Aquitalea magnusonii: one gene and its partner. The protein of the gene in region 1 interacts with the protein of each later gene in a pairwise test. Links are inferred from orthologs where the notes say so. Each region holds a gene or a part of one and is shown on either strand. Other genes may lie near its edges. The genes, in order: uvrA and uvrB.

The links.
Region 2: the proteins of uvrA (region 1) and uvrB interact in binary tests that used the Escherichia coli proteins (3 or more experiments, as listed by UniProt). The link is inferred for Aquitalea magnusonii from one-to-one orthologs.

What each region holds. Positions count from the first base shown.
Region 1 is NZ_AP018823.1:1,449,534-1,464,189, forward strand. What follows is about bases 3,821-7,246. They hold uvrA (excinuclease ABC subunit UvrA), read left to right. Parts: upstream 3,821-4,217; coding sequence 4,218-7,046; downstream 7,047-7,246. Other genes in these bases: DLM_RS07090 (MFS transporter), read right to left, coding at 3,821-4,037; DLM_RS07100 (VOC family protein), read left to right, coding at 7,176-7,246. Outside these bases: DLM_RS23935 (ABC transporter permease), read left to right, coding at 1-11; DLM_RS07065 (ABC transporter ATP-binding protein), read left to right, coding at 1-852; DLM_RS07070 (ABC transporter ATP-binding protein), read left to right, coding at 849-1,550; DLM_RS07085 (single-stranded DNA-binding protein), read right to left, coding at 2,127-2,582; more of DLM_RS07090, read right to left, coding at 2,673-3,820; more of DLM_RS07100, read left to right, coding at 7,247-7,619; DLM_RS22975 (hypothetical protein), read right to left, coding at 7,631-7,918; DLM_RS07105 (hypothetical protein), read left to right, coding at 7,931-8,131; DLM_RS07110 (BBE domain-containing protein), read right to left, coding at 8,344-9,990; DLM_RS07115 (hypothetical protein), read left to right, coding at 10,209-11,468; DLM_RS07120 (class II histone deacetylase), read right to left, coding at 11,674-12,786; DLM_RS07125 (MFS transporter), read right to left, coding at 12,802-13,983; DLM_RS07130 (transporter), read right to left, coding at 14,041-14,656. UniProt on the Escherichia coli protein: The UvrABC repair system catalyzes the recognition and processing of DNA lesions. UvrA is an ATPase and a DNA-binding protein. A damage recognition complex composed of 2 UvrA and 2 UvrB subunits scans DNA for abnormalities.
Region 2 is NZ_AP018823.1:973,710-987,832, forward strand. What follows is about bases 11,231-14,123. They hold uvrB (excinuclease ABC subunit UvrB), read left to right. Parts: upstream 11,231-11,617; coding sequence 11,618-13,630; downstream 13,631-14,123. Other genes in these bases: DLM_RS04835 (serine hydrolase), read right to left, coding at 11,231-11,383; DLM_RS04845 (bile acid:sodium symporter family protein), read right to left, coding at 13,882-14,123. In the rest of the region: DLM_RS04780 (ethanolamine ammonia-lyase subunit EutB), read right to left, coding at 1-171; eat (ethanolamine permease), read right to left, coding at 210-1,625; DLM_RS04790 (helix-turn-helix domain-containing protein), read left to right, coding at 2,006-2,980; DLM_RS04795 (PLP-dependent aminotransferase family protein), read right to left, coding at 2,988-4,457; DLM_RS04800 (LysE family translocator), read left to right, coding at 4,686-5,306; DLM_RS04805 (isochorismatase family protein), read left to right, coding at 5,410-5,955; DLM_RS04810 (EamA family transporter), read left to right, coding at 6,016-6,924; DLM_RS04815 (GlxA family transcriptional regulator), read left to right, coding at 6,914-7,837; DLM_RS04820 (LPP20 family lipoprotein), read left to right, coding at 7,941-8,591; DLM_RS04825 (flagellar assembly protein T N-terminal domain-containing protein), read left to right, coding at 8,591-9,886; DLM_RS04830 (GNAT family N-acetyltransferase), read right to left, coding at 9,941-10,423; more of DLM_RS04835, read right to left, coding at 10,517-11,230. UniProt on the Escherichia coli protein: The UvrABC repair system catalyzes the recognition and processing of DNA lesions. A damage recognition complex composed of 2 UvrA and 2 UvrB subunits scans DNA for abnormalities.

The DNA of each region.
Region 1 (14,656 bases):
ATGCAGCCTGATCAACAAACGCCTTGCTTGCTGGATGTAGAGGCGCTGACCATTTCCTTGCGCCAGCAGCCGCAACGCCAGTTGGTAAAAGGCATTTCCTTTACCATGGGCAAGGAGTGCGTGGCGCTGGTGGGGGAGTCTGGCTCCGGCAAGTCACTGACTGCGCGCGCACTGATGGGCTTGCTGTCCCCGTCCTGCCAGTTGCAGGCACAGCGCTTGTCCTTTGCCGGGCAGGATGTGCTGTCGCTGGGTGAAAAACAATGGCGCAGCCTGCGGGGCCGGCAGATTGCCATGGTGCTGCAAGACCCCAAATACGCACTGAACCCCGGTTTGCGCATTGGTACGCAGCTGGAAGAACCCTTGTTGCTGCATACCCGCCTGTCCCCGCGCGAACGGCGCGACAAGGTGCTGCACATGCTGGATGCGGTTGGCCTGCCCGACCCGGCCCGCTTGCAACATGCCTTGCCGCATCAGCTATCCGGCGGCATGGGGCAGCGGGTGATGCTGGCCATGGCCCTGATCACCGAACCGGCCTTGCTGATTGCCGACGAACCCACCTCGGCACTGGATGCCGCCCTGCGCGAGCAGATGCTGGCGCTGATGTTGCGACTGGTGGCTGAGCAGGGCAGTGGCCTGTTGCTGATCAGCCATGACCTGCCGCTGGTGGCGCAGCATTGCCAGCGCGCGCTGGTGATGTATCAGGGACGACTGGTGGACCAGCTGGCAGCCGCGGATTTACCGCAGGCTACCCACCCCTATACCCGTACGCTGTGGGCCTGCCGCCCCGGCAAGCACAGTCACGGCACGGTGCTGCCGGTATTTGACCGGCAATGGCTGGAGACGCTGGCATGACACAGCAAACCATCATCCGTTTACAGGGGTTTGGCGTCAGCCACCAGGCAGGCAGAAACAGCCGGCAGGTGGTGCATGATGTTGATCTGGAGGTCCGGCAGGGCGAGTGTTTCGGCCTGATCGGCGCTTCCGGCTGCGGCAAGTCATCCCTGCTGTGGGCATTGGCCGGGCTCAATCCGCACTGGCATGGCACCATGTCCATATTCGGCACCGCGCTGCGGCCGGGGCAGCCTTTTGCCGGCCAGTTGCGGCGCGATGTGCAGATGGTATTCCAGGACCCTTACGCCTCCTTGCACCCGCGCCATCGCTTGCGGCGTACCCTGAGCGAGCCATTGCAGTTGCAGGGCGAGCGGGACATCGCGGCACGCGTGGATGCCGCCTTGCAGGACGTGGGGCTGGAGCCGGACATCGCCACGCGCTATCCGCACCAGATTTCCGGCGGCCAGCGCCAGCGCATTGCCATCGTGCGTGCCTTGCTGCTGCAGCCGCGGCTGTTGCTGCTGGATGAACCCACCTCGGCGCTGGATATGTCGGTACAGGCGGAAATCCTCAACCTGCTGACCAGGCTGAAACAGCAACAAAACTTGTCCATGCTACTGGTCAGCCATGATGGCGATGTGATCGATCACCTGTGCGATCGTGCCGTCCACATGCAGGCCGGACGCCTTAGCGCCGAATCCAGGGGGCAAACAACATGAAGTCACAAGCCTTTGCAGCCATGCTGCGCTAAGCCTGCAACCGGGTGGAAGCAAACGACCCGCGCCCCGCCAGTGCCGATGTAGTCATCATCGGTGTGGTCGGGGTGAGTGCAGCCCTGCATCTGGCCCGGCGCGGCCTGAAAGTTGCCTTGCTGGAAAAGGGCCTGGTGGCGGCCGAGCAATCCAGCCGCAACTGGGGCTGGGTGCGCCAGCAAGGGCGCGTTCGGCGAATTGCCTGTCGCGGTAGCACGCGACCGCCAGGCTATCTTTGCGCCGCAACGCATCCCCAAGCACCAGACCCGCTGGAGCGGCTTCGACGGCAAAGTCATCTCGCTGTATGCCCGGAATACGACTGTTCGGGAAATCCAGGCCCATCCGGAAAAGAGGGATGGCACCGCAGTCTCACCCAGCCGGATCTCCTCCATCACCGATGCCGTCAGCCAAGAGGTCAAAGCCAGGCAGGCTCGCCCGCTCGATACCGCTATCAAAGTGTGGTGTGGCTAATCCAAATAACAAAAAGCCCATGTCCGCTAGGAACATGGGCTTTTTATCAACAAAACAGTAAGGAAGTCGCTGTCAGAACGGGATGTCGTCGTCCATATCGTCCAGCTTCGGTGCCGGTTTGGCTTCCATGCGACGCGGCGCGGCCGGTGTGGCGGCCGGACGGGACTGGGCAGCCGGTTCGCCGTAGGCGTAGTTGTCGTCCATGGACGAGCCGCCTTCGCGCTTGCCGCCTTGCAGGCTCAGTTCGTTCACGCGCACATCCGGCGACAGTTGTTTCTGGCCTTCCTTGTTCTGCCATTCGCGCAGGGTGAGCTGGCCGTACACGGTCACTTGCTGGCCCTTGCTCAGGAAGTTTTTCAGCGATTCGCCGCGCTTGCCCCATACCTGGCAGCTGAACCAGTTGGTGGTCTTGCGCTCGCCAAAGCCGATGTCGCTGGCCACGCGGAAGCTCAGCACCGGTTCGCCGCTCGGGGTGTAGCGCAGTTCGGCGTCTGCCGCCAGGCGTCCGTCAAAAGTGATGCTGTTCATGTGGATCTCCGATTCGATTCGATAATGCTGCGCCGGTATTGGCCGACGCATGATTGCAGGGTGAGGTGCGTCCTGGCAATGGCCGCACCGTCAGGAATAAGTGGCTTCAACCAGTTGTTTCACGCTGTTTTCGTCCCAGCCTTGCTGGGAAACCTTGAGGTAGGCTACCCGGTCTTCCATCACCACCACCGCTTCGCTGACGCCGGCGAGGGCGGACAGCTGCTGTGATAGCTGTTGCGGGTTGCCTTGCCAGTCCTCGCCGATGTGGAACATCACCGAGCGCACTGCCTGTGGTGCCTGCATGCTGAAGGATGCCAGCAGCCAACTGGCCATCAGCAGGCTGGTAAAGCCGAACACACCGGCCGGGCCGTAATGGGTGTACAGCCAGCCGCCGGCGGCGGCCCCCATGAACAAGCCAAAAGACTGGGCCGTATTATACACACCGATGGCCGTCCCTTTGGCATCGGCCGGGGCAATTTTTGAAATCAGCGAGGGCAGGGTGGCTTCCAGAATGTTGAAGGCGATGAAATACAGGCCCAGCCACATCACGATCTGCCAGAAGCTGTCCAGCGCCAGTGCCATGCCCAGCTGGGCGGCAGTCATGATGGCGATGGCACCGATGAATACCTGTTTGAGCCGGGCTTTTTTCTCGCCATAGATGATGGCAGGCACCATCAGCAGGAAGCCGATGACGGTAACCGGCAGGTACACCTCCCAGTGGTGGGCCTTGTCCAGGCCTGCGGTCTTGATCAGGGCAAACGGAATGGTGACGAACATGGCCATTTGCGCGGCATGCAATGCGAAAATGCCGTAGTTCAGCCGCAGCAGTTGCGGGTTTTTCAGTACCGCCGGCAGGCGTTTGGTATTGGCTTCGGTATCCGAGTGAAAGCGCGAGATGGCCGGGTCGGGGATGATCAGCCACACGCCCACCAGCGCGGCCAGCGACAGCGCGCCAGTGAGCGCGAAAATGCCGTTGACGCCGATGTACTGCGCCAGTACCGGCCCCAGCACCAGGCTGACGGCAAAGGTGGTACCGATGCTCATGCCTATCATCGCCATGGCGCGGGTGCGGTTCTCTTCGCGGGTGAGGTCGGCCAAGAGGGCGGTGATGGCGGCGGAGATGGCACCGGAACCCTGGATCACGCGGCCGATGGTGAGGGTGACAATGTCGTGCGCACCGGCAGCCACGAAGCTGCCGATGGCAAACAGCAGCAGTCCGCCGTAAATCACCTTCTTGCGGCCGATGCGGTCAGACAGCATGCCCAGCGGCAGTTGCAGCAGGGCCTGGGTGAGGCCGTAGCTGCCCAGTGCCAGGCCAATCAGGGTGTGGTTGTCGGCTCCGCGCAGGGTTTGCGCGTAGATGGCAAACACCGGCAGGATCAGGAACATGCCCAGCATGCGCAGGGCGTAAATACCAGCCAGCCCGAGGCTGGCGCGCAGTTCAAGCGAATTCATGTGTGTTGTCGTTATCGATTCAGGAGTCAGGCTATCAACGCCGCCGATGGCCAGCGGTTTACCTTGCAGGCCATTGTCCTGCGCTGCCTTTTTTGCTGCAGCGCATACTTTGGTGGAGCGGCGGTAGCCAAGTCGGGTATATTATCAGGTTCCCCGACCGACTGAGTAACGCTCTCACACATGGACACCATCCGCATTCGTGGCGCTCGGACGCACAATCTGAAAAACGTCAATCTGGATTTGCCGCGCAACCAGTTGATCGTCATCACCGGCCTGTCCGGTTCCGGCAAGTCCTCTCTGGCTTTTGACACCCTGTATGCCGAGGGCCAGCGCCGCTATGTAGAGAGCCTGTCGGCCTATGCGCGGCAGTTCCTGCAATTGATGGAAAAGCCGGATGTCGACCTGATCGAAGGCCTGTCGCCAGCCATTTCCATCGAACAAAAAGCTACCAGCCACAACCCGCGCTCCACCGTGGGTACTGTCACGGAAATCCACGACTACCTGCGCCTCTTGTTTGCCCGTGTGGGCGAGCCGCACTGCCCGGAACACGGCGTGCCGCTGGCATCGCAAACGGTCAGCCAGATGGTGGACCATGTACTGGCGCTGCCGGAAGAAACCCGGGTGATGATCCTGGCCCCGGTGATTGTCGGTCGCAAGGGTGAAAACCTCGACCTGTTCGACGACCTGCGCGCCCAGGGCTTCATCCGTGTGCGGGTGGATGGCGAAGTCTACGAAATCGACAGCCTGCCCAAGCTGGACAAGAACAAGAAGCACACCATCGAGGTGGTGATCGACCGCCTGAAAGTGCGCGAGGACATGAAGCAGCGGCTGGCGGAAAGCTTTGAAACCGCCTTGCGCCATGCCGAAGGCCGCGCCATTGCGGTGGAGATGGATAGCGGCCAGGAACACTGGTTTTCGGCCAAGTTTGCCTGCCCGGTATGCAGCTACAGCCTGCCGGAGCTGGAACCGCGCCTGTTCTCCTTCAACAACCCCATGGGTGCCTGCCCCAAGTGTGACGGCCTGGGCGAAATCACCTTCTTCGACCCCAAGCGCGTGGTGGCCCACCCGGAGCTGACCCTTGCCGCCGGTGCCATCAAGGGCTGGGACAAGCGCAACCAGTTTTACTTCCAGATGCTGCTGGCGCTGGGCGAGCATTACGGCTTTTCGCCTACCGAGCTGGCCTTTGAAGACTTGCCGGAAAAAGTGCGCCATGTGGTGCTGCACGGTTCCGGGCGCGACAGCATCGAATTTGTCTACATGTCGGAGAAGGGCACCCGCTTTACCCGCGCCCATCCGTTCGAGGGCATCATCCCCAACCTGGAACGTCGCTACCGCGAAACCGACTCCAGCGCGGTGCGCGAGGAACTAGCCAAGTACCAGAACAACCAGCCCTGCCCGCACTGCCAGGGCTCGCGCCTGCGGCTGGAGGCGCGCCATGTGTTCATCGGTGGCCGCACCCTGCACGAACTGAATCAACTGCCGCTGAAAGAAACTGCGGCCTTCTTTGCCCAGCTGGAATTCAGCGGTCAGAAGCAGGCGGTGGCGGAGAAGATCGTCAAGGAAATCAGCGAGCGGGTGTCCTTCCTGAATAATGTCGGTCTGGACTACCTCAATCTGTCACGTTCCGCCGATACCCTGTCCGGTGGCGAGGCACAGCGTATCCGCCTCGCCAGCCAGATCGGCTCCGGCCTGACCGGGGTGATGTATGTGCTGGATGAGCCATCCATCGGCCTGCACCAGCGCGATAACGACCGCCTGCTGGCCACACTGATGCGCCTGCGCGACATCGGCAACAGCGTGATTGTGGTGGAGCACGACGAAGACGCCATCCGCGCCGCCGATTACCTGGTAGACATGGGCCCCGGCGCTGGCGAACACGGCGGCGAAGTGCTGGTGGCCGGCACGCCGGCTGATGTGGCAGCCAATGAAAATTCGGTGACCGGTGCCTTCCTGTCCGGCCGCCGCCGCATCAACTGGCCGGGCGAGCGCCGCGCAGTCAACCCGGAACGGGTGCTGAAGCTGCATGGTGCTACCGGCAATAACCTGAAGAACGTTTCGCTGGAGCTGCCGCTGGGCATGCTGGCCTGCATTACCGGCGTGTCCGGTTCCGGCAAGTCCACCTTGATCAACGACACCCTGTACAAGATTGCCGCACGCGACCTGAACGGCGCCAGCGAAGAACCGGCACCTTACGACAGCATCGAAGGGCTGGAGCTGCTGGACAAGGTGATCAACGTCGACCAGAGCCCGATCGGCCGCACCCCGCGTTCCAACCCGGCCACCTATACCGGCCTGTTCACCCCTATCCGTGAACTGTTTGCCGGGGTGCCGCTGTCGCGTGAGCGCGGCTACGGGCCGGGCCGGTTCAGCTTCAACGTCAAGGGCGGGCGTTGCGAAGCCTGCCAGGGCGACGGGGTGATCAAGGTGGAAATGCACTTTTTGCCGGACATCTACGTGCCGTGCGACGTGTGCCACGGCAAGCGCTACAACCGTGAAACACTGGAAGTGCAGTACAAGGGCAAGAACGTTTACGAAGTGCTGGACATGACAGTGGAGCAGGCGCTGGAGTTCTTCAGCGTGGTGCCGGCAGTGGCCCGCAAGCTGAAAACACTGATGGACGTGGGCCTGGGTTATATCCGCCTGGGGCAGAGCGCCACCACGCTGTCCGGTGGCGAAGCGCAACGGGTGAAGCTGGGGCTGGAACTGTCCAAGCGTGACACCGGCCGCACTTTGTATATTCTGGATGAACCCACCACCGGCCTGCACTTCCACGATATCGACCTGTTGCTGCAGGTATTGCATCGCCTGCGTGAAAACGGCAATACCGTGGTGGTGATCGAGCACAATCTGGACGTGATCAAAACCGCCGACTGGCTGATCGACCTTGGCCCGGAAGGCGGCGCGGGTGGTGGCCAGATCATTGCCACCGGCACACCGGAACAGGTGGCGGATAATCCGCTCAGCCATACCGGGCGTTATCTCAAGCCGCTGCTGCAACCGCGCACCTGAGCGCGGCACGCGCTGCGCAGTACCAAGCCGCCGCCGGCCACATTGCCATATCGTTGCCGACGGCGGCAAACACCGTAGAATGAGCACGCGTCGCTTGCTGGCGCGTCACCCACACCCGATGAGGATGCAATGCTATCGCTTGGCAAGATTGACCATATCCATATCCGTGTCACCGATCTGGCAAAGGCGCAGGGCTGGTACCAGCGTGTACTGAACCTGGCACCGGACACCCGCTACAAGCACATGCAGAGCGGGCCGCACGGCGTCGTGATGCTGATGAACAGCAATGGTTCGGTGCGTCTGGCCATTTCGCAGGAAGACAAGCCGGTATGTGAGCCGGGCTCGGTAGCCTTTCTGGTCAGCGGCCAGGATTTTCTGGAATGGATAGACCAGTTGGCCGGCGAGCGGGTGATCGACCGCGCGGGCCAGACGGTGGCGCGCGACTCGGTGGTGGATCACCAGTTTTTCTGTTCCATCAGCTTTGTCGATCCGTTCGGCAACCCGTTCGAGATCGTCAGCTACGACCATACCTGGCTGGCAGGCAAGCTCAAGCTGGCCAGCAAACCGGCCTGACCGGCTGCGTGCTACCGCATTGGCCACCAACCCGCTACGGCGGGTTTTTTCATGCCTGCCGTGCTGAAAAATGCTGTCAAATCAGGAAACTGGGTGAGGTGATGCCTGAGTGTCGTCAATTGGCGACTCAAAAAGTGCTGCCATTTCAATAACTTGGGTAATTTCTTGCCATGCTTGTCGCTCACTGCCGACAACTGGCATGGTCTGGGTGGGTGCTTTTCAATGCAAAGCATTGTTTTTAAATGACAATGTGTGGCTGGCATGGTGTTTGCAAAAACAGGCTTGTCTTCCAACCACATTGAAAGAAGCTCATGCAAAAGAAATTGCTTGTTGTTGCCATGCTTTCCCTGCCTCCGGCCAGTCTGGGATTGATCAATCTGGTATTTGCCGCCTCTCCCGCGCCGCAGACACAGTCAGAGCAGCCAGAGGCTTCGGCACCACAAGGCAATCTGCCTGATGCAGCACCGGAGCAAGACAGCAGCATGCCGCAGCCCGCCGGACAACAGCAGTAAAGCTGCCACACCGGGTTTGAACCGGTGACGTAACAAGGCCCGCCAATGGCGGGCCTTTTTCGTTCCAGCCATGGGTCGACTGCCGTGCGGCACCGGCCGGACGTGGCCTCTGCGCAGCTTGCTCCTGGCCTTCCTGCCAAGCAAAAGGCCCGCAAAATTGCGGGCCTGCGTTGAACAGGCTCAGCCTGTTTCAGATGGCAAAACCATGTCCGTTAGCGGGTAGGGCGTTGCAATGGAATGGACATTTCATGACGGAACAGATTGTGCGGGTCAACCTTGTTTTTCAGCGCAATCAGCCGGTCAATCAATGCCTCATCCTGGTAGTAAAGATGCAGCCAATTCGGATCAACCTGGGTTGAGCCATCGTTGACATATTTCATATCCACATCGGGATAATTGATATAGCAGCCCTGGTATGCCGGCAGTAGCGGGCGATTACCCGTCGAGGCATGCACGGCATTGTAAATGCGGCGAATCCAGGCTACTTGCACGTCGTCCTCTTTCGGGTCAGTCCAGTAGGTCTGATATTGTGCCTTGAGGATGGATTGACGTTGCGGAACGGCAGTATGTCCAGTGCCATTGGCATTGATCTTGCCGCCATAGGAGTCAATCTGCACCAGGGATTGCGTCATTGCCGTGTCGTTAAGGTTGGTCAGGTTTTCAAACAGCGCTTTGCATACCTCATCGCTGAAGTTTTCAATCTGATATTCAGACTTATATTTGCCACGCTGATTATTACCCGAGCCATTGATGCTTTGGGTGACATAAATCCAGTCCATCGCCATCAGCGGGTCTGCCTGGCTGAGTGTCATGCCGGCATCCCGGCGTCCCAAGGGGTTGATATTGGGAAGCAGGAAGGCATCATGAACCACACCGGGTTTGCCTGCTGCATCATTCATCTTCTGGATGAAGTCATTCAGTGGCTTGTCGCGCTCACCGCCAACCAAACCATCTATACCGGTGTACTGGATGGCCAGGACAATATTGTCGTCACTATTGATGTGATTGAGCTTGAACAGGGTAAACAAGCCCCCATTGCCAATTGCCGGGTCCGGATTATTGGAATTGGCATCATTGTCATGAAACCATTGCCAATAAGCCTGCAGCAGTTTGGTGAAATTTTCCGGGTGCGCCTGGAACCATTTCCAGTCATATTTCAGCGGATACCAGTATGCTTGTTGCGGGGCTTCCGGCAGTTTGGCGTAGTAATAATTGATGATGATGCCAAAGTTGCCGCCACCCGCACCGCAGCAGGCCGTAAACAGCATGCGGTCGGTTTCATCGGTACTATCGGCCCGTACATGCTTGAATTGCAAGCTTTTACCATCCGCGGCGGCGACCAGGATATCCACGCCGCTGACCCAGTCTACCGTCAGGCCATGCAGGCGGGACAGCAGGCCATAACCACCGCCACTGACGTGGCCACCAACACCAACCGAGTAGCAAGAACCACCCGGAATGGTTTTTCCTGCTTGTCTGTAGAGTGAAATGTAGCCATCCCAGTTTTGATTGCCGGTGGCAATACGGAACTGATAGCCGTGACCATCCTTGTCATAAGGTGACTTGACCTTGCCAGCGGCATCATGATCCATGCCTTTCATTTCACCAAGGTCAATGATGGCAAGTTTTTCTGTGGCATTCAGACGGTTGGAAACAAAACCTTCATAGCAATGGCCACCGCTGCGTACCGTAATGCGGAAGCCTTCGCTTAAGGCTTCATTGGCTGCGGTTTGCACTTCTTCCGGTGTGCTGCAGATATAAATACGCTGCGCGCCATCTTCGCTGGTAATTGGCCAGCGCAAATTAAAACCCTTTTGTAGGGCGATATATGTTTTATTGTTGCTTTCAATCTTGTTCATGATAAATCCCATCGGTTATTAATCAAACAGCAAGGCGACTCATTGCTGAGAATTTTCTTGCCCTGCGGTATGAATTGTTGGTCTGCTGAGCTGAATTATCAATAAGTTATATTGTATTTTTCTTATTAACTGTACTTTGGTTCAGTATCTGCGGTGTATGTCATTTAAATGTCAGGTCCTATATTAGTGGCCGATATTGTTGAGAAATCAGTGTGGCTGTGACTGATATTCAAGATGTGATGACATTTGAAAATGACTGGGGTGGTGTTGGTCTGTGTATGGAAATTGCACCCAATGGAACGTATTGCAGTCGATATTCTCTATCGAAATACATATTTGTATTACTTAATATATTTAAGGAGTGTTTTGTGAGATTGAAAGACTTTGTGTCCATTGTTGTGATTGCCTCGATGTTGGTAGGCTGTGCCAGTGCCAACTTGACTGGCTTTCTGGGTTCGTTTCGTCATGCCGGGAGTGGCCAATATACTGATACTGATCAGGCAATTCCGTTTATTTCAATGCTGTTTGATAATGGAGGCGTGGTAAATATTGATGTGGGTGAACTGCCATTTGTTTATGCCAAGCTCAACCAGGATGGAGAGCTGGAATCGGTTCGGCCACTCGAGGGCGGAGTCAGGCTGGATGATGGCCAACTGCTACAGGGCTATCACTCTGATTCCTATGTCATCCGGCGCAGCTACAGTAAAACAGATAGTCAAGGGCCTGTGGTGATGCCGGACAAACCCGACGCCCTGGCCGCCTGGTTAAGTCCGGATATGCCACCAGCCATTCTGTTTCTGTATCAGCAAGATCAGTCTGGTGGCATCAAGTTGGAAAATGCGGCGCAGTTTCTTAGCGGGGGCGCCAATATGGCCAGCCACCACATGCAGGCACTATTGGCGGTAGAGCCGGCCATTTACGAGCTGGTACCGGGAAGTGACTACCGTCGTTTCTTGCAGCAAATGGCGACACGCAGCAAGCGCTGTGATAGCAAGGGCGACGAGCGCAGCCTGGCGACGGTGCCTTGTCTGCCCAATCACCAGTTGCCGGTGATTTTTGCCATCAAGGCCAAACGGGTGGTTCACCTGAGTCAGGAAATGCTCAATCACGCCTTCGGTGGTAAGGCTGATCTGCCGCTCATTCCTATTGATGCAAGTAAGACCAGCCTGGAAATTGATGCCAACAGGCAGCGCATTACCGCCTTGTTCACGCATTATGAGGATGCCCATGAACAGGACCTTCCCTTGCAATGGCGCTGTGATCACGCTGATCACTGCTATCCCAGCGGTATTGCCGCTGACAACGATGAAACATTGGTGTATGCGGTGTTTGCCACCAGCGCCATGCGTTTTGCCCGTTATCTGGATGCCAAAGTGCCTTTCACGCTGAATCGCAGCCCTGCCTTGCCGCCTCCGTCTACGCCGGAAACATCGCTTGCCGATCAGCAGCGCCGCGGCATGATCCATTCCAAAGCCTAAGCCCTCGCTACGGCATGGCTCAGTCCATGACCGAACCGGGTGGCGGACCGCGGAGACCTCCTCTCCAGGTGTGCTTAGCCCGGCGCTGCTGGCGGCTTGCTGCTGATGTCGTCATGCCAGGACTTATTGCGTAACCAGTACAAGGCCCGCCATTGGGGGGCCTTGTTCGTTTCAGCGCGCTAGATCAACGCTGCGGTGGTAGGGCTTATAGTCCGTGCAGGCTGGCCATCTCATCCAGCAACTGGCGCTGCAATTGCTGCATGGCGGCGCAGGGCTGCTGCTGGCGAATGAAGTCCAGCAGCGGGTCGACTACTTCGCTGCTAAGGCCCGACAGGGCTTCGATGGTGGCGAGGCCACAGAACGGCACATAGGCTTCGGCATAACCCCCTTCGTGCATCAGCACCAGCTTGCCGGCGCAGTGTTGCTGGGCAAACCTGCGCAGCAGGGTGGTCATCTGGCGGAAAGTATCGCTGTGGGCCAGCATGCGTGCCAGCGGGTCCACCGCATTGGCGTCAAAGCCGCAGGCGACGATGATCAACTGCGGCTGATAGCGTGCCAGTGCCGGCAGCACCATGAGCTGCATGGCGTACAGATAGGCGTCGTGGCCGCTGCCCGGTAACAGCGGAATATTGATATTGGCTCCCAGCCCGGCCCCTGTGCCGCGGTCTTCACTGCCGTTGTAGCCCGGCGGGAAGCAGCCATCCTGATGAATCGACATGGTGAGAACGTCCGGGCGCTGGTAGTAGATGGCCTGGGTGCCGTTGCCGTGGTGTACGTCCCAGTCCAGCACTGCCACCCGTTCGATGCCGTAGCGCGCCTTGGCCGCTTCGATGGCGACGGCGATATTGGACAGGAAGCAAAAGCCCATGGCGGCATCCGGCAGGCAGTGGTGGCCCGGCGGGCGGGTCAGCACATAGGCATTGGCCACCTCGCCGCGCCACACCGCATCCACGGCGGCGATGGCAAGGCCGGCAGACAGGCAGGCAATGTCATAGCTGCCCGGCCCGACCGGGGCTTGCGGGCCGAGTTCGCCACCACCGGCATCGCTGATGCGCTTGAATTCATCCAGATAGGCGGCGCCATGTACCCGCAGCAGGTCTTCACGGCTGGCCGGCGCGGCTGTGCATTGCCGCAACTGGCGGCTGATGCCGGCCACATCCAGCAGGTTTTTCAGCCGGCGCTTGGTTTCCGGCGATTCGGCATGGCCGGCGGCGGCTGGCGGCTGCACCCAGCCGCCCACCGGCAGCGTCAGTGCATGCAGGCCGGTGCTGTGCCACATGCACAGCTCATCAAAGTAAAAGGCGGTCGCGGATGTCATGGCTTCTCCTCGTTTTCAGGCGTGGGCAGGGGTGGGGCGGGGTGTTTGCAGCGCCAGCAACAGGGCCAGCGACAGGGCGGCCACCACCGTGGCCAGCAGTAGCAAGACATGCAGGCTGCCGCCATTGGCGGCGATCAGTTGACCGGCCAGCGCCGGGCCGATGGCCAGGCCGCCACCGATCACCAGATTGGTGGCATTCATCAGCTTGCCGCTGTGGTCGATGTCGGCCAGCGTGGCCAGGATGAAGGGCAGGATGAAAGTCCAGCTGAACTTGAACAGCAGTGCTGCGGTGGCAAAGCGCGCCAGTGCCGGGTTATGCAGCAACAGCAGCATGGCCGCCATCATCATGGCAAAGCCGGCCAGCAGCAGTCGGGAGCGTGGCAGGCGGCGGCCAATCAGCGAGGCAGTACCGGCACCGGCCACACCCAGCAAGGTGGCGATGGCGAAGATATTGCCGCTTTGCTGTGGTGCAATGCCGGATTGCACGGCAATCTGGCCGACAAAGGTCCACACCCCGCTCAGGCTGATGTAAAACGCCAGCGTGGCGATGATGCCCAGTGCGGCCCGGCCCCGGCGTGGGCCGGAAGCGGCTGGTGCGTGTGTTGGGGCTGCGCCTTGCTGGCCCTGGGGAAAACAGCGCGCCAGCGGTGCGCACAGCGTCATCAGCAAGGCGAGGCTGATATAACAGGCGGCAATGCCGAAGCGGGCAAACAGTGTGGGCATCACCAGCAGCCCCACGGCACCCAGTGCCAGTTGGCCCATCACCCACAAGCCATAAGCGCGGTCGGGGTTGGGTAGGGTGGCGGCAGCGGACAGGCACAGAATCATCAGCGAACCACCGGCCAGCGCACTGACAAAGCGCAAGCTCAGCAGCAGCGGATAGCTGACGGTAATGGCTGACAGCAGGTTGGCCGCGATGAATACCAGCACCGCCAGCCAGGCGGCGCTACGCCAGTTGACGCGTGGCAGCCAGAACATGGCCGGCAGGGTGGCCAGGCTCATCGCCCCCAGTTCGGCGGAGAACAAGTTGCCGATAGCCACCGGCCCCAGTTGCAGCTGGCTGGCCAACTGGCTGGCGACGGCGGTGGCCATCATCAGCACGGCCGGGGCGATGGCGGCAAAACCGACAATGGCGGCCATGGCCGGACGCGCCTGGTGTGCCGGCGCGGCGAGCTTGGCGCTGGATAGTGTGTTCATGGTTTTTCCTCGGTAGTGGGTGATCCGTCGGGCGGATGTTCTTGTCGGGTAGTCAGCTCAGAAAACATGTACCAGACGCAACATGGCCTGGCTGCTGTCAAAGCTGTTGGTGGTGTGGGCATTGCGCGCCAGCATCAGCAGCAATTGGTCTTGCTTGCTGAGCCAGTGGCCCAGTTCGACGCCAAGCTGGGTACTGTTCTGCCGGGTGTCGGGCAGCTCCTGTCCATTCAGGCGCAAGGCCCCGCCACGGCTGTGGTACAGCCGCAGCGCGCCATAGGTGTCCGGCGTGAAGTCATAGGAGGCAAAGGCCTGCAGGCGGTACAAGGGCTGCTGTTGCAGGTTGTTGCCGAGATAGTTGTGGTTGTTGCCGTAGAACTGGGCTTCCAGCGAGGCCTCCAGCACCCAGTTTTTGCCTACGCCGCGGGTGTATTTGTAGAGAAAGGTGGCAGCCCAGCGGTTTGCTCCGGCGGAAACATCCGGGTGCCGGGCATCGTCATGCCCTTGCGGTGACAGGCCGGCGGGCAGGCCGGGGCCGGTCCACTGCGGCCACTCGGTCAGCAGCAGGTCGACAAAGCCGGGCTCGGCACAGTGCAGGGTGCCGTGCTGGTCGCACACTGCCATGGCCAGCCGTGGGCCGCCCAGGGTTTCGCGCAGCGCCTGCAGGGTGCGGATC
Region 2 (14,123 bases), 470 kb from region 1 along the record:
GGCGAGTGGCACGTCGGCCAGACACATTTGTGCCGCCACCCGCTCTTCGGCGCTACTGGCGGCAATCCCGGCCAACTGGTCGCCCGAACGCAAGGGCGTGGCGCGGGCCAGCAGGGTTTTCAGATCGTCGAAACGGTAACGGCGCGGGCCGATGGTAATGGCGTAGGACATGGTTTACCGGGGTGTGCCGGGCACACCCCGCCTCTCTCTTATTCGCTACGGGCAACAGCAGGTTTCAGCGTGGTGGCGTCGCCACCTTCCAGCAGATGATCGCTGGCGGCAGCAGCACGCTGGCGATGGGTCAGCAGGTAGTAGGCATAGGCCACGGCCAGGCTGCCGGCAAAAATCAGCGCCAGCAACTGGTTGTACCAGATCATGGCCAGCAGGCATACCGCCGCGCAGGCCAGTGCCAGGCCGGGCAGCAGCGGGTAGGCTGGTGCGCTGAACGGACGGGTCAGGGTGGGTTCGCTGCGGCGCAGTTTGAACAGGGCCAGCATGGACACGATGTACATCACGATGGCACCGAATACCGACAGGGTGACGATGTTGGCGGTCAGCGGCTGACCGGCAATCTGGATCAGGTCGTCACTGAAGATGGCGGCAATGCCGACCATCCCGCCCACGATGATGGCGCGATGCGGTGTCTTGAAGCGCGGGTGGATCACCGCCAGCATCGGCGGCAGATAACCAGCGCGGGCCAGCGCGAAAATCTGGCGCGAATAGCCCATGATGATGCCGTGGAAGCTGGCAATCAGGCCCAAGAGGCCCAGCCATACCAGCATGTGCAGCCAGCCGCTGTTGCTGCCCACGATCAGCTTCATCGCCTGCGGCAGCGGGTCGTTGATGTTGGCCAGCTTGCTCCAGTCACCGGCACCGCCTGCCATGATCATCACGCCCATGGCCAGCGCCACCAGGGTGAGGATGCCGGCTACATAGGCGCGCGGAATGGTGCGGCTGGGGTCCTTGGCTTCCTCGGCGGCCATGGCAGCGCCTTCGATGGCCAGGAAGAACCAGATGGCAAACGGAATGGCGGCAAACATGCCACCGATGGCGCTCAGGCTGAAGCTGTCGCCACCGGCCCAGCCGTGGTGGGTGAAGTTGTCCCAGCTAAAGCCCGGCGACACCACGCCCATGAACAGCAGCAATTCGAAAATGGCCAGCAGGGTGACGACCAGTTCGAAGGCGGCGGCCACGCTGACACCGACGATGTTCAGCGCCATGAACACGATGTAAGCACCGCAGGCAATCCACTTGGCGCTCAGCTCGGGAAACTGCACGTTCAGATAAGCACCAATGGCCAGCGCAATGGCCGGCGGGGCAAACACGAATTCGCACAAGGTGGCAAAGCCGGCGACAAAACCGCCCACCGGGCCAAAGGCGCGGCGCGCATAGGCAAACGGGCCGCCGGCATGCGGAATGGCGGTGGTCAGCTCGGTAAAGCTGAAAATGAAGGCGGTATACATGATGGCGACAAACACCGAGCTGAGCAGAAAGCCCAGCGTGCCGGCCTGGGCCCAGCCATAGCTCCAGCCGAAATATTCTCCCGAGATCACCAGCCCGACGGCGATCCCCCATAGTTGCCAGCCGCCCAGCTTGCGCGCCAGGCCGTGATTGCTGTTGCTCATGACATTTCCTCTTTTTTGACTCACTTCTCCCTGCCCGGTGCGATGGCATCCGGGGTCTGTGATGTATGCTAGGCAGGCTGGTGCAAGCGGCGTTATCGGAAATCGGAAAACAAGAATCACCGCTTGCGCGCTCTGCCGCTGCTCTGCGCGGTACCTGGTCGTGACCGTGCAAGAGTCATGCCCGGACCATGATGGCTGGTGGTGCGCGATGGCATGCTTGCAGTGCCGATTTGGCACCGGGATGAGGCATGCGGCTGGCGCAGATGCACCGAGGCGGGGAATTTGCCGATTTACGATAGCGCTGGCGCAGAAAAGCGCCATCAGGGCTGGTGTGCTTCTTGCTAATCATCTGCAGGATCAACGATTTCACGGAGCCGCAGATGGACCCGCTGGCACATGGCTTATCACTGCAGTTTGTCACCCGCCTGGCCGATGATGCTGCCGATCAGGCCGCCTTCATCAGTGGCTGGCAGCAGGATTACGCGCAGATCTCCTGTGGCCGTTTTTCCGGTCGGCTGGATGAGCTGTGCCTGGGGCGCTTGCAGGTGTTCCGCGAATACTCGGCCCGCGAAACCTACCAGCAATGCCAGCCGTGGCAAGGTGCCATCTGGTTTGGCATTCCGGCACCGGGCAGTGGTGAGCGCTTGCGCTTTCATGGCCGCAGCGTGCCTCCTTCCGCGGTGCTGGTGGCCATGGGCGGCACCGACTTCACCTTGCGCACCCCGGACGACTTCACCATTTACGGCATCGTGCTGGAGCAGCAGGTGCTGGCGCAGCGCCATCTGGAGCTGTTTGGCCGCGAGCTGCCGCCGCTCTGGCTGCAGACGGCTGCGGTCTGCCTGGCACCAGACACGCACCAGGCCTTGTGCGGACAGATTGCCGAACTGCTGGCGCTGGCGCGGCAAACCCCGGACAGCATTGGCCGCCAATTACTGCTGGATTGTTCGGTGGATGCCTTGCTGCTGGCCTTGTCACAGTCTGCCGCAGAACCATTGCTGCGGCGTGAGGGCAGCAGTCAGCGCCACTGGCAATGGGTGGAGCAGGCACGCCAGCGCGCCTTGCAGCCGGCGCAGAACTGGCTGAGCGTGGAGGGTTTGTGCCGTGAGCTGCATGTGACACGCCGTACCCTGCAGAACGGCTTTCAGGAAGTCACCGCCATGAGTCCGCTGCCTTTCCTGCGCGCACTCCGGCTTAATCAGGTGCGTCGCCTGCTGCGCTCACCGGTCAGCGGGCAGGAGAGTATCCAGCAACTGGCCGAAGACTGGGGTTTTGCCAGTCCCAGCCATTTCAGCTACGACTATCGCCGCCTGTTTGGCGAAACGCCCAGCCAGACCCGGCAGCGGCCACGCCACTAAGCCGACATCAGCCGCCTTGCTGCGCCAGTTGCTGTTGCACCAGCATGCCCACGCGGGTGAGGGCGGCGACATAGCGCTCGTCCAGCGGATAGCAGCAGGACAGGCGCATGGCATTGCGGTAGCGCCCGCCGGGTGAATATAGCGGACCTGGCATGATGCTGATGTTTTCGGCAATGGCGGCATGAAACAGCGCCACGCTGTCGCAGCCTTCCGGCAGTTCCAGCCAGATCAGAAAGCCGCCGGCCGGGTCGGTGGCGCGGGTGCCGGCCGGGAAGTGACGGGCAATCAGGCCACGCACTTTTTCCACATGCTGGGCGTAATGGCGCTTGAGCGCCCGCAGGTGGTGGTCGTAGCCACCGGATTCCAGAAACGCGCCCAGCGTTTCGGACAGCACCATGGGCTGGGCCACCGAAGAAGCAAACTTCAGCTTGCGCAAGGCCGCGCCAAAGCGGCCGCCTTCCATCCAGCCGATGCGAAAATCCGGGGCCAGCGTCTTGGTGTAGCTGGTGCAGAAGATGATCCAGCCATCTTCGTCAAAGGCCTTGGCCGCCGGGGCCTGGGTGTCGCTGAACTGCAGCTCGGCATACAGCCCGTCCTCAATCAGCGGCACCTGATAATGATTCACCAGCCGCGCCAGCCGCTTTTTGGCTTCCAGCGGCATGCTGCAGCCCAGCGGATTATGAATGTTGGGCATGGCCACCAGCGCGCTGATGCGGCCTTCGGACAGTAACAGCTCCACCGCATCCACCGACAAGCCGTGTTGCGGGTCGGTGGGAATCTCCACCGCCTTCAGGCCCAGGCTGGCAAACAGCGGCAGCAGGTTGAAATAGGTGGGCGATTCCAGCCCCACCGCATCGCCCGGCTTGGTGACGGCGCGCAGTGCCAGTTGCAGTGCTTCCATGCAGCCATTGGTGAGGATGATGTTTTCCGCCTGCAAGGCCATGCCCAGCTCCATGCTGCGGCGGGCAATCTGCACCCGCAGCCGCTCCGAGCCGGGCGGCAGGGCATAGGTGCTGACCATGCCGGGCTGACGCCGCAATATCTGCCCCATCAGCCTGGCCAGCTTGTTGCCGGGGTAGAAGTCGCTGCCGCGCGGGCAGGCCAGTGCCAGGTCGATGAAGCCGGGGGTTTGCTGCGCATCCAGCACTGCGCCGATCAAATCCAGTACCTTGCTTTCGGTGGGCTTGGCGGCGCTGCTCTGAGTCATCACCGGGCGGGCGGGGGAGGGCAGGCGCGCCCGCACATAGTAGCCGGACTGCGGCCTGGCCTCGATCAGCCCGCGGTCTTCCAGCACCCGGTAAGCCGCCACCACGGTGTTCAGGCTCAGTTGCCGGCTTTGCGAGGTACGCCGTACCGATGGCAGGCGTGAACCGGGCGGCAGGGTGCCGCGGGCAATGGCCAGCGACAGGTCTTCGGCCAGTTGCTGGTACAAGGTGGCGTTGGGGGCGCTGGTGCGCGGCAGGATGTCTGGTGGCATAGGCAGGTATTCCGGGCAGGGCTGAGGCAAGCATCAACAATGCCGCAGCACGGCAACTGGCGACAGTGACAGTGCTCATCATAGTCTGTGGTGACAGTTGCGGTAAATGTATAACTGTCACCATGACAATAGTGAATTGTTGCGGCTGTCACCATCTGGCGCTGTGGCCTTAGCATGATGAAAACGCATCACCAACCGGGTCGATGCATTGCCCTGAGGAGCCCTCACATGCTGGAAGCCGCCTTGCTGTCCTATGTGGGTGTGATGTCCATCACGCCTGGTCCCAACAACCTGATGCTGGCCACTTCCGGCGTCAATTACGGCTTTCGCCGCACCCTGCCGCACATGCTGGGCATCAGCCTGGGTTGTTCGGCCCAGGTATTCATTACCGCCAGCCTGCTGGCCTGGGCCTTGCAATGGATACAGGTGGCGCGGCTGCCGCTGGCGGTGGCCGGCTGTATCTATTTGCTGTGGCTGTCGTGGAAAATTGCCCGTTCTGCCGCACCGCAGGGCGGGGAGGGCGGCAAGCCGATGAGCTTTCTGGCGGCGGCGCTGTTCCAGTGGGTCAACCCCAAGGCCTGGGTGATGGTGCTTAATGCCTCAATCCTGTTCATGCCGGCCGCGGCGGAAACCCGGCTGAGCGCCGCCTTGTTGCTGGCGCTGGTGTTTGCCGTGGTCAATCTGCCCTGTATCAGCCTGTGGGCCTGGATGGGCGAGCGGCTGCGCCATCTGCTCAGTGCCGCTCCGGCCTTGCTGCTGTTCAATCTGCTGATGGGTCTGCTGATGGGAGGCACCGCGCTGTGCTTGCTGCTGGATGAAATCCGCCATGCCTGGCCGGGGCTGCTGTAAGCTGAGCTTATGTCCCGATCTGGCAGTGTCTTGTCTGCTGGTGGCATTCTGCCTCAGTCCGTGTCGCCTTAGACTGTGTCCCTATTTCACAGGGAGCATGGATATGGACAAGGCAGCACTGCTGGTGATTGATGTGCAGGATTCCTTTTTGCAGCGCGACTACTGGGACGAAACCGCCTTGCCGCCGTTTCGCCAGCACGTGCTGGCGCTGATTGCCGGCGCGCGCGCGGCAGGCATCCCGGTGGTGTATGTGCTGCACGAGGATGGCGACGGCCCGTTTGCCGCGGCCAGTGGCTTTGTGCGGCCCATGGCCTGGCTGCCGGCCAATCCGGATGCCATCTTCATCAAACACGTGCACAATGCCATGCTGGATTCCGGCCTGCAGCCCTGGCTGGCCCAGCGTGGCATCGGTAAGCTGCTGGTGTCGGGCATCCGCACCGAGCAGTGCTGCGAAACCACCACTCGGGTGGCGTCCGATCTGGGTTTTGCGGTGGATTTTGTCAGTGAAGCCACCATGACGTTTGCCATGCGCCATCCGCTCAGCGGCAAGCTGTACAGCGCGGAGGAAATCCGCGAAAAGACCGAGCTGGTGCTGGCCGGACGTTTTGCCGACATCGTCACGGTGGAGCAGGCGCTGGCGCGGCTGTAGACCACCTATTTATCCGGCAGGCAGGCCATGGCGGCCTGCTGCTGTTACGGAGCAAGTTTCATGCCCTTGAAGGATGTATTGCAGGCGCTGGCCATCGTGCTGATCTGGGGCGTCAATTTCGTGGTGATCAAGTACGGCGTAGCCGATGTGCCGCCCTTGTTGCTGGGGGCCTTGCGCTTCATGCTGGCGGCCTTTCCGGCGGTGTTGCTGGTGCGCCGGCCCACGCTGCCCTGGGGCTGGGTGGCGGCGTATGGCTTGACTGTGGGAGTGGGGCAGTTTGCCTTTTTGTTCTCCGCCATCAAGCTGGGCATGCCGGCCGGACTGGCCTCGGTGGTATTGCAGTCGCAGGCTTTCTTTACCCTGATCCTGGCCGGGCTGATGCTGCATGAGCGCTGGCAGGCGGCGCAAATCCTGGGCCTGCTGTGTGCCTGTGCCGGGCTGGCGCTGATCGGACTGGCCAAGGGCGGCAGCATGACCGCCATTGGCTTTGGCCTGACGCTGGCGGCGGCGTTCTGCTGGGCGGCATCCAATATCATTGTGCGCTTGATGGGCAAGGCCGGGCACAAGGTGGAGCCGCTTAACCTGGTGGTGTGGTCCAGCCTGGTGCCGCCGCTGCCCTACCTGGCCTTGTCCTGGTGGCTGGAAGGGCCGCAGCGCATGGAAATCGCCTTGCGCCATTTCTCGCTCGGCTCTTTCCTGGCGGTGGCCTATCTCGCCTTCATGGCCACCTTGCTGGGGTATGGCATGTGGAGCCGCCTGCTCAGCCGCCATCCGGCCAATAAAGTGGCCCCATTCTCCTTGCTGGTGCCGGTGGTGGGGGTGCTTACCTCTGCGCTGTTGCTGGGCGAACGGCTGAGCCTGTTGCAGGCCGCGGGCAGCGTGCTGTTGCTGGCCGGACTGGTGGTGAACGTGTTTGGCGGCATGCTGCTGGCACGCTGGCGGCGCGGGGTGGTGGCCCATGGCGCGTGAAGTCTGGTTTGTCCTGCCGCCGCGTTTCATGCTGCTGGACTTCGCCGGCCCGGCCGAAGCGTTTCGTATTGCCACCGAATTTGGTGCGGACTTTAGCCTGCATTACGCGGCAGTGGCACCTGCCGTCCGCTGCTCACTGGGCTTGCCGCTAGGCGGCATGGAGGCGCTGCCGCAGCAACTGCCGGATGACAGCCTGATCATCATCCCCGGTGCCGATTGCTCGGCTGAAGCCTACGCCATGCCCGAGGCGCGGCAGATTGCCGCCTGGCTTGGCCGTTGTTTTGATCCGCAGCGCCATGTGCTGGCCACCGTCTGTTCGGCGGCCTTGCTGGCCGGTGCCGCCGGTTTGCTGGCCGGGCGGCAGTGTACCACCCATCACAGTCTGATCCAGCGCTTGCAAGTGAGCGACCGTAGCGCAAGGGTGCTGGAAAACCGGGTATTCGTGCAGGATGGGCCGCTTTGGACCAGCGCAGGCATTACTGCCGGCATTGATCTGGCACTGCAACTGATCAGCCTGTTGGCCAGCCCGGCCATTGCCCGCGATGTGGCGCGCGAGATGGTGGTGTATTTCCGCCGCTCGGCTCAGGATGTGCAGTTGTCACCGTGGCTGGCGCATCGCAATCACCTGCATCCCGCGGTACACAAGGTGCAGGACCTGATAGCCGCCAGCCCGGAGCGGGACTGGAGCCTGGCCGCCCTGGCCGATCAGGTGCATGTCAGTGTGCGCCATCTGTCGCGGCTGTTTCGCGAGCATGCCGGGGTGTCGGTGCATGATTATCATCTGGCCCTGCGGGCCGCCCTGGCCCGTCAGTGGCGCGCTGCCGGGCTGTCCAAGGAAAAGGCGGCGCTGGCTGCCGGGTTTTCATCGGCCCGTCAGTGGCAGCGGGTGCAACAGACAGCGGCGGCATCTTGACAAAAATTAACTAAAGTAAAGCCAGGTGCAGTCGATATAATGCTGACGCTGCGCCCGCGTGCGCCTGCCTTTGTCCCAAGAACAAGTAGAAATGGTCACCGTCATGAACATCCGCACCTGCCGTATGGCCGCCGTATCCCTGTTGCTGGGTCTGACTGCCTGTGCCTCGGCCAGTCAGCCTGTTGCCGAAGCGCCGCGCACTGCGCCCGAACCTGCTGCCAGCAATACCGTGTTTACCGGCGTGGGCTATGCCGGTGCCGGTATCGAGCCGGAAGCGCCCCGTGTGGTGGTGAAGGAAATCAATCCCAATGCGCCCATCGTCATCCGGGCGACCGGCAGTGGCGCAGCACCGTATTCCTCGGCACTGACCCCCTCGCAGCGCAAGCTGCTGTCCATGCGCGCCGCTCGGCTGGATGCCTTCCGCTCCATTGCCGAACAGGTGCAGGGCATGAAACTGGTGGGTAACAGCTCGGTGGCCAATATGGTGGCCACCAGCGACGGTTTCCGCACCTATGTGGATGCCTACCTGCGCGGCGTGCGTCTGGTGTCCACCAATATGCTGCCGGATGGCACCAGCGAGGCCGTGGCGGAAATCACCCTGGATCAGGATTTCTACAAGCAATACAAGAATGCGCTGGAAAAAACGGGTAGTGTAATGAAGGCCGCCCAGCAAAATGGCGTGGCTGGTCTGGAGTGCGCCGAAGGCAACTGCGGTGCTACCCGTTATGAAAGCAATTACTACGTAGCCCACTGATGACGACACGGCTTCTGTCCCGCATGGTAGCCGCCCTTGTGGCGGCTTTTGCATTGTCTGCCGCCTTGCATGCCGCCCCCATCGTGGCCGAAGGGGTGGCCGATATGGATGCCGGCAGCCCGGCGGCGCGCGAAATGGCCATCCGCGATGCCCTGCAGCAGGCCGCCATCAGCAATGGTGCCGAGCTGCAATCGCTGCAGTTGCTGGATTCCGGCAATCTGAGTGAAAGCAGCGTGCTGTCCGCACCATCCTTGCAGGGCAAGGTCAAGATACTGCAGGAGTACAGCAGCGACGGCATGTATCACGTGCGGCTGAGCATAGACCCGCAAGCCAGTGCCGCCGGTCCGGTAGGGGCCGCGCCGCAACCGGCGCAAAATGCCAGTTGCGGCATGCCGGCTGGCCGTAGCCTGCGCCGCAAGTTGCTGACCACTTATTTTTATGTGGTGAATCCGGCAGAAGCCAACGACCTGCGCAATCTGGCCAGCAGCCTGCCGGCAGAGCTGGCCCGCCGTTTGCGCCAGCAAAACCGCTTTGATGTGCGCAATGCCGGACACCTTACCGTGTTGAGCAATATGGCCGCGGATGAGCCGGTGGCCGGCTGGGAAACGGTGCGTGAACTGGGGCGGCGTGAAGATGTGCAGTTCGTGGTGGCCGGGCGGGTGTTGTCCACCGGCGTGGTGGGCAAGAGTCTGCGCCATACCATGTATGAATCCAACAATACCAGCCAGCAGGGTGCTTACTACACCGGGCCGCTGGCCGGGCTGTTTGGCGGTGCTTTCAAATATGCCGCTTCGGCACGCCAGTTCGACCTGGAAGTATGGGTGTACGATGCGCTGACCGGCGCGGTGCTGGCTGACCAGCGCATCAGCCGCATTGCCCAGGGCAAGGTGGTGGCGCAGTTGCCGGTGGATTTTGCCACCGCTGCCTTCTGGCAGGGCGATTACGGCAAGGTGGTGGATGCGCTGCTCGACCAGGCCAGCCGCCAACTGGTGGATGTGGTCAGCTGCATTCCGCTATCGGCCAAGGTGGTGAAAGTGGAAGATGGCCGGCAGGTATTTGTCAATGTCGGTGGTTTGGATGGCATGAAGGTGGGCGACCAGATGCTGCTGTACAAGCCGCGTTCGGCCCAGATCGTGCGCAGTGGCGGCGGTGTGCGTGAGCTGGGCGTGCCAGAGGAACTGTCCGGCACCATCACCATTACCCAGGTCCAGCCCAACTTCTCCATTGCCCAGGTACAAAGCGCCAGGCTCAAGGTGGAAGAGGGCGATTACGTCCGTTTCATGACCCGGCGTTGAGCCCCTGTAAAGAAGCCCCGCGTAATGCGGGGCTTTTTGCTGGAGCTGGTTGCTTCAGGCCTGCTCGGCAAACTGCAGCAGCGCATCGCCGGCCAGGCGGTATTTCACCCATTCGGACTGGGCGGCAGCACCAAAGGATTCATAGAAATCAATGGCTGGCTGGTTCCAGTCCAGCACGCTCCATTCGAAGCGGCCACAGCCGCGGGCAACGGCCAGTTGCGCCAGGTGACGCAACAGTTTTTTGCCGGCACCACTGCCACGTCCTGCCGGGGTGATGTACAGGTCTTCCAGATACAGGCCGTACTTGCCCTGCCAGGTGGAATAATTGAAGAAATATACTGCATAGCCCACCGGCTGCTCGTCCTGCAGGCAAATCAGGCCATGGGCGGTGGCATCCGGCCCGAACAGGGAGTTTTCGATGTCAGCCACGCTGGCCACCACCTCGTGTTCGGCTTTTTCGTAAATGGCCAGTTCGCGGATAAAACCCAGAATCAGTGCAGCATCGGCACGGGTGGCGGGGCGGATGGTAAGGGTCAAGAGCAACTCCTGCTGCGGGTCGGCAGACCCGTCTGCTTCGGCATGATGAAAAAAGGCCGGTTACCCGGCCCGGATGTTTCTGTCAGCAAGCGGTCAGCCCGCCAGCCAGTTGCCAGGATGCGCCTCCAGCCAGGTTTTGATGCTGCGCGCATCATTAACGCGGGCGGAATTGCCTCCAGCGGCCAGCAGCACGATGATCAGCGGCTGCGAACCCACGGTGGTCTGCATCACCATGCAGCGCCCGGCTTCCTGGATGTAACCGGTTTTCTGGATGCTGATGTCCCAGTTACCCTCGCGCACCAATGCATTGCTGTTGCGATACTGCAGCACACGGTTGCGAACCGAGACGATCTGGTGCTCCGGCGTGGTGGTGAAGGTGCGGATCAACGGGTAGTTGTGCGCGGCTTTCACCATGCGGGCCAGGTCGTGCGCGGTGGAGGTGTTGCGCAGATCCAGACCGGTCGGGTCGTAGAACACGGTTTCGTTCATGCCCAGGCTGCGCGCCTTCTTGTTCATGCGCTCGACAAAGGCGGCAGTGCCGCCGGGCAGGGCGGTGCGGGCCAGCGTGGCGGCGGCACGGTTTTCCGAGGACATCAGTGCCAGCAGCAGCATTTCCTTGCGCGGCAGCGTGGTGCCCACGGCCAGGCGCGAGGTGGTGTTTTTCAACCGGTCGATCTCGGCATCGGAAACCGTGACTTCCTGATCCAGTGATACTCCCGAATCCAGCAGCACCATGGCGGTCATCAGCTTGGTGATGGAGGCGATGGGCATGCGCTGGTGGATGTTTTTTTCGTACAGCGGCTCGCCGGTATTGCCATTAAGTACCAGTACCGAATGTGAATTCAGGCGTGGTACGGCATGGTCTGCCATCTGGCTGGCTACCATGACGCCAGGCGGCGCGGCCACTGCCGGCATCGCCAGGGCGGCGGAAACCAGCAGGGCGGCAAATTTTCTCAGCATAAGAGATACACTCCCGTGTCTTGTCGGTGGAGATACAGCCTGTCAGAAAACATGCTTACATCATGTTGATGTGCAAGGATTCTTCATCTCGGCTCGTGATCGGGTTGCTTACATTTTAAACAATGTTTTGCCATTGCGGCAGGCAATTTTCAGATAAATTCTGTTGCGAATCGGGAGTGAGTTCCACACCTTATCGGCGTAAAATCGTTGGACTTGAACCCGCGCGAAAACACCATGCTGCTTACCTTCCCGGATAGTCCTTTCCGTCTGCATCAGCCATTCCCGCCTGCTGGCGACCAGCCCACTGCCATTGCCCAGCTGGTTGAGGGGCTGGAGGATGGCCTGTCCTATCAAACCCTGCTGGGGGTTACCGGTTCGGGCAAGACCTTCACCATGGCCAATGTCATCGCCCGTACGGGCCGGCCCGCCATCATCATGGCGCACAACAAGACGCTGGCGGCGCAGCTATACAGCGAAATGCGCGAGTTCTTCCCGGAAAACGCGGTTGAGTATTTTGTCTCCTATTACGATTATTACCAGCCGGAAGCCTATGTTCCCAGCCGGGATCTGTTCATTGAAAAAGACTCCAGCATCAATGAACACATCGAGCAGATGCGCTTGTCCGCCACCAAATCCATTCTGGAGCGGCCGGACTGCATCATCGTGGCCACGGTGTCGGCCATTTACGGTATTGGCGATCCATCCGACTACCACCAGATGATCCTGCACCTGAAAGAGGGCGAAACCACGCCACAGCGCAGCATCATCAGCCGCCTCACCACCATGCAGTACGACCGCAATGATGTGGATTTCGGCCGCGGCACCTTCCGCGTGCGCGGTGATGTGATTGACATCTTCCCGGCGGAAAGCAGCGACACCGCCTTGCGGGTCAGCTTGTTTGACGATGAAGTGGAAACGCTTACCCTGTTCGATCCGTTGACAGGCGTCACCAAACAGCGGGTGGGCCGCTACACCGTGTTTCCGTCCAGCCACTATGTGACGCCGCGCGACACCGTGCTCAAGGCTTGCGAAAAGATCAAGCTGGAGCTGGCCGAGCGCATCCAGTGGTATCAGAAGGAAGGCAAGCTGGTGGAGGCACAGCGCATTGAGCAGCGCACCCGCTTTGACCTGGAAATGTTGTACGAGATGGGCTTTTGCAAGGGCATCGAAAACTACTCGCGCCATTTTTCCGGCCGCGCACCGGGCGATGCGCCGCCCACCTTGATTGACTACCTGCCCAAGAACGCGCTGATGTTCATCGACGAATCCCATGTCACCGTGCCGCAGGTGGGCGCGATGTACAAGGGCGATGCTGCGCGCAAGAGCAATCTGGTGGATTACGGTTTCCGCCTGCCGTCCGCGGTGGATAACCGGCCATTGAAGTTCCACGAATTCGAACAACTGATGCCGCAAACCATCTTTGTTTCCGCCACCCCGGCTGCGTATGAGAAAGAACACGCCGGTCAGGTGGTGGAGCAGGTGGTACGTCCTACCGGCCTGGTAGACCCGGTGATCGAAATCCGCCCGGTGGCCACCCAGGTGGACGATTTGCTGTCGGAAATCCGCCTGCGCATGGACCTGGGCGAGCGGGTGCTGGTCACTACGCTCACCAAGCGCATGGCCGAGCAATTGGCCGACTACTACACCGAGCACGGCATCAAGGTGCGCTACCTGCACAGCGATATCGATACCGTGGAGCGAGTGGAAATCATCCGCGACCTGCGCCTGGGCATGTTCGACGTGCTGATCGGCATCAACCTGCTGCGGGAAGGGCTGGATATTCCGGAGGTCAGCCTGGTGGCGATTCTGGATGCCGACAAGGAAGGCTTCCTGCGCTCGGACCGTTCGCTGATCCAGACCATAGGCCGTGCCGCGCGTAACCTTAACGGCAAGGCACTGCTGTACGCCGACCGCATTACCGACTCCATGCGTCGTGCCATGGACGAAACCGAACGCCGCCGCGCCAAGCAGCTGGCCTTCAATGCCGAGCATGGCATCGTGCCACAGGGCATCAACAAGAAGATCAAGGACATCATCGACGGCGTGTACAGCGTGGAAGACCAGCGCAAGAAGCTGGTGGATGAAGCCAAAGTGGCGATGATGGACGAAAAGACGCTGGCCAAGGAAATCAAGCGGCTGGAGAAGGAAATGATGGAAGCGGCGCGCAATCTGGAATTCGAAAAAGCCGCCCGCCTGCGCGACGAATTGAAGGCGCTGAAGGAAAAGATGTTCATCAGCGATCTGTAACCCGCATTTATTGCCAGCCCGCTCGCGCTTTCTGCAAGGAAAGCGAGGCACCCTTCTTCAATTGGCAGGGCAAGGGCAATGGCGGGGAAGGGGAAGGGGAAGGGGAATCGATGGGAGGCTGCGGCAGCAATCCGCGAGTCGAAAGTGCTGGCGGTGCCGGAGCGCTGTGCCAGCGCAGCCAACGACGTTGTCAGCAGCTTGAAGCCCCGTCAGTGTGATGCTGACGGGGCTTTGTCTTGCCGGCCTTGTATTTATACAGTCTGGGCTGCCTCGGCTGCCAGTTGCTGCTTGCGGTAGCGTTGGGCCAGCACGGCGCAGGTCATCAGTTGAATCTGGTGAAACAGCATCAGTGGCAACACGATGGAACCGATGGGATGGCCGGCAAACAGTACCTTGGCCATCGGCACGCCGCTGGCCAGGCTTTTCTTGGAGCCGCAGAACACGATGGTGATCTGATCGGCGCGGTCAAAACCCAGTTTGCGGCTGGAGTAGG